2 regions of the Pseudoalteromonas sp. CuT4-3 genome follow, and region 1 is predicted to be linked to the other one. Evidence: riboswitches for the same ligand, from Rfam matches in the RefSeq annotation. Region 1 holds a riboswitch; the other holds the start of a gene.
The links. A riboswitch is a leader RNA that binds a small molecule or an ion and turns the genes downstream of it on or off. The one in region 1 is predicted to bind lysine.
Positions count from the first base shown of each region.

Region 2: another riboswitch for lysine. It lies ahead of dapA (4-hydroxy-tetrahydrodipicolinate synthase); the one in region 1 lies ahead of lysC (lysine-sensitive aspartokinase 3).

Region 1 is NZ_CP142030.1:1,468,430-1,470,634, reverse strand. Features, by position in the region: gene lysC (lysine-sensitive aspartokinase 3) at 1-1,376, opposite strand, end outside; lysine riboswitch at 1,453-1,625, opposite strand; gene nhaD (sodium:proton antiporter NhaD) at 1,724-2,205, opposite strand, start outside.
Region 2 is NZ_CP142030.1:208,540-210,744, reverse strand. Features, by position in the region: partial or broken gene VOI46_RS01020 (DNA-3-methyladenine glycosylase I) at 68-583, opposite strand; lysine riboswitch at 778-974, shown strand; gene dapA (4-hydroxy-tetrahydrodipicolinate synthase) at 1,103-1,987, shown strand; gene VOI46_RS01010 (2,3,4,5-tetrahydropyridine-2,6-dicarboxylate N-succinyltransferase) at 2,003-2,205, shown strand, end outside.

The DNA of each region.
Region 1 (2,205 bases):
CTTTCTAATAAGCGGCTGTGTATTGCTTGTACCACCGTATCTGACTCGCTTTGCTCTACTAAAAAGCATAAGTTGTGCTTGCTTGCACCGTGACAAATTAATCGAATATTAAACTCTTTTAATACGTTCATTAAGTTCATTTCGTGCTGGCGTAGCTGTATTTCAGAGCCTATAAGCGCCACTAAGGTTAAGTTGTTTTCAACCGATACATGACAAAATTCGGCCAATTTATCTAAACACGCTTGCTCAAGCTCAGGTCGCGAGGCATTAGGCGCGTTATCGAGCGTAATGGCAACACTAATTTCTGAGGTAGTAACTAAGTCTACCGATATATTAAATTCACTTAAAATGGTAAATACACGGGCCAAAAAGCCACTTGCTAATAACATTTCTGGGCTTTTAAGGGTTAGCAATATTTGGTTTTTACGCTGCGTAACGGCACGAATACCTGGCTGCTGCGATTTTTCACGCTCAATCCACGTTCCTCCGCGCTCTGGCTCGCGGCTAGAGCCTACAAATACATTAATATGGCTACGGCTTGCTGGTAAAATAGTCGCAGGGTGCAATACTTTTGCGCCAAATGTGGCCATCTCTGCGGCTTCATCAAAGCTTAAGCGGGCAATTGGCGTTGCCTTAGCGCATAAACGCGGGTCGGTGCTAAAAATACCCACTACATCGGTCCAAATGTGTACACTTTTAGCGTTAATAGCCTCTGCTAATAACGCCGCGCTGTAGTCAGACCCGCCACGGCCAAGCGTTGTGGTTTGGCCAAATTCATCACTACCAATAAACCCTTGTGTAACTATTACTTGCTCATCTAATAACGGAATTAACAGGTCTTTAGCCGCTTGTGCAGTGGCCGCAACATCGGGCGTTGCTTTACCAAATTGGCTGTCGGTTTTAAGCACTTTGCGCACATCAAACCTATCTGCATTTAAGCCTTTTAAGCGCAGCACTTGAGCAAATAAATAAGACGATAAACGCTCGCCAAAGCTAAGCAGCTCATCGTGTTGTTGATCAGTGGTGAGTGTTTCAAGGGCTAACGTTTGAAACGCTTTTAACGTTTCGTTAAAACCTACGGCTAAATCGGCATCAAGTGACAGCTCATCTAAAATAGCCTGTTGAATAGCCAATACGCCATCTATGTGTTCTTGGCGCTGCTCTTTACTAAGGTCGGGTTTGCACAGTGCAACTAAGTGATTAGTTACGCCGGCACTGGCGCTCACAGCTACAATACGTACGCTTTTATCTGCAACAATAATTTCGCTGCAGCGACTCATCGCTTCAAAGTTTGCAACACTGGTTCCGCCAAATTTGGCAACGATGTAATCTGATTTTGCGCCTGATACTGTTTGTGGCACTGATTGGGTAGTCATTTCGTCTCCTTTCGCGGTATCCAAACCGCTAAAAAACAAGAAGAACTTGGCAAAGGAATGCAAATAAGATGTGTCCGCTGCCAGAAGCTCTCCACCTAAGTTGGTGACAGTTTTGGGGATTCAGCCCCATAAACCGAAAAACACGGTTGACGTAACCTTGTTTTCCTCGGCGAGTACTTCCCTCTTTAATGGTTATGGGCGTTCGTCACCTACCATTAAATACCTAAGTATCGCACCTCTTCTGAATGTTGTATTAACCTGTGGCTAATAAAACAAAACCCCACTGTGTAGCGGGGCTTTGAAAGTTATCGTTTAGACGTCTAGCTGTCAAGCATTTATAGCAAAAATTAAACAAAACCACCCATAAAGTAAGAGCCTGTATAACCTACTGTATAACAAATTAATAATTGCAGCGATAATTTAAAGTAGCTAGTAAAAGTAAGTGCTTTAAGTTTGCTCATCGCAATAATACCCGCTGCCGAACCAATTATAAGCATTGACCCACCTACACCTGTTGCATAGGTAAACGACAACCAATGTTGCTGCCTCATTACTATATCTGCTTTTAATAGCGCAGCAGTAAGCGGTACGTTATCAACCCCTGCTGATAATATTCCCATTAAATAGTTAGCGTACTCAGGTGCCATTACTGTATATAAATCGGTAAATTTACTTAAAATACCAATTTCTTTTAATGCGCCAACAAGTAACAGCACCCCCACAAAAAACAGTAGCGTGTCGTATTCTATGTCGCGTACAAAATCGATGATGTCTTTGTTTATATCTTTTTTGCGCATTAAAAATTGCGCCACTAAAAACATTACCGATA
Region 2 (2,205 bases), 1.3 Mb from region 1:
TAAACTATAGTAACAAATTAGAGATTCATCAAAGATGAGATTAGCATTAATGTGATGTAGATGTGACTACATCTCGCGAAAGTAAAAAAGTATCTTTACCAAGCGCTCTTAAGGCATACGGGCCAGTATTTCCACCCAAACGGGCGCCGTGTTTTTTTAAATGCGCCCATAAACCAATAATGTCATCGCCTGGCCAGTTAGCTACGAACTTGCTAAAACTGCCATGTTGCTGTGCTATTTCGTGGATCATGTAGGCATTTTCAGGAATTGTTTTTACCTTTTTATAATTACGAATAATGCGCTCATCAGTTGCTTTTTGCTCGAGCATATCGGGCGGCATCATAAGTAATTTATCAACACTAAACTGCCAAAAAACCTCTCTAAAACCTGGCCATTTACTGTTTATTACCGACCAGTAAAACCCGCTTTGAAATACTTTACGGGTAAACTCTTCAAGCCAATCGTCGTCACTTAATGCGCTTAATGCTTTTTTAGATAAGGGTTTTGCGAGTAATAACTTAAGCATTTTTTCAGAACCTTTTCGCTCTACTGCTCGCTTATAAATATCGCTAAATTTTTCCATACTTATTAAATACCTCATCACTGCTCATAGGGTTAGTTTACGAGAAAAGCAGCTAATACGTAACCACCCACATTTTCGATGAACTAATCTGTATCCTGCAACTTGACACCTAGACGGCTAAAATGTTTTAATCGCCGCAATTACCCTATTTAAATTGTATTTTGTTAAACCTTTTGCGGTTAAACAAAATACAAAGGGCTAGAAGAGGTGCGTTATTCAGGTAGCGTATGTTAGGAGCGCAAACTCCAGTGAGCATATGTGAGGGGAATACCGCCGAGAGGTAAACGCTTTTGCGAAGCAATTACTTCGGGCGACTAGGTTGAATCCTAGCGACTGTCACCAATAGCTGTTTTAGAGCAGCTTATTAGTTTGGTGGAGAGCTTCTGGTCTTAAATAATAAGGCCGTGCGCCCTATTATTTTAAGCCCATTCGCTCTTCGAATACTGTTCGAACGACGTTAATGCGGCTCACATCATACAGCCTCCTTAATATCTCGAACACCTTATAGGTTCGTAAGAGATGATTCACAACTTCAATTTAGACGACTACGCACTGTGGACAGCGCTTGTTACGCCGTTTGATCAACAAGGTAATGTTGACTACGACACGCTCACAACACTTGTTAGCGAACAAGAAGCGGCACACAACGGTATTTTACTGCTCGGTAGCACAGGTGAAGGCTTAGCCCTTACGCTTAAAGAGCAGCAAGGCATTGTTGAGCACGTGTGCCAATTAAAATCCAGTGTACCGCTTATGGTTGCTGTTGGTGGTAGTAATTTGGCCCAACAAAAAGAATGGGTTAGCTACTGTAACCAATTACCTATTCACAGCTACTTATTAGGCTCGCCTCTTTATGCAAAACCAGGGGCTGTAGGTCAAACACATTGGTACGAAAGCTTATTAAACGAAAGCGTGCATCCGTGTATGTTGTACAACGTACCTGGGCGCAGCGGTGTAAGCATTCCTATCGAAACCATTGAAAACTTAAAAGCGCACCCAAAACTGTGGGCTTTAAAAGAAGCCAGTGGCAACATCACCCAATTTGAAGCATACCGACAAGCCGCGCCTAATTTAGCGCTATACAGTGGCGACGATGCACTTATGCCCTACTTTGCCCAAGCAGGTGCAAAAGGCTTAGTTTCGGTTGCGGCCAATGCATGGCCTTTGCAAACACACGAATTTGTAAAGCGCAGCCTAAGCGGTCAACACCCCAATTTATTTGCTCAGTGGACTCGCGCTATCAATAGCCTATTTGCTGTAGCAAACCCTATTCCCGTTAAAGTGCTAATGCACCAGCAAGGGCGTTTAAATAGCCCACTGTTGCGTCCACCTTTAACGCATCTTGAGTTAACGCAAACCGATTGCATTACCACTGCAAACGACACCATTTTATCTTGGCATTAAACACAGGTTTTTATAATGAGCTGGTTAGAACTACTAAATAATTTAGAATCGGGCGCAGTACGCGCAGCATCACAAAACGAAAGCGGCCAATGGGAAGCTAACGTAGAAGTAAAACAAGGCATTTTAGAAGCCTTTAAAAATGGCACTAACACCGAGTTTGCAGGCGGGTTTGTTGATAAGCATAACCTTGCACCACAAGAATTTAGCACTGACGATGG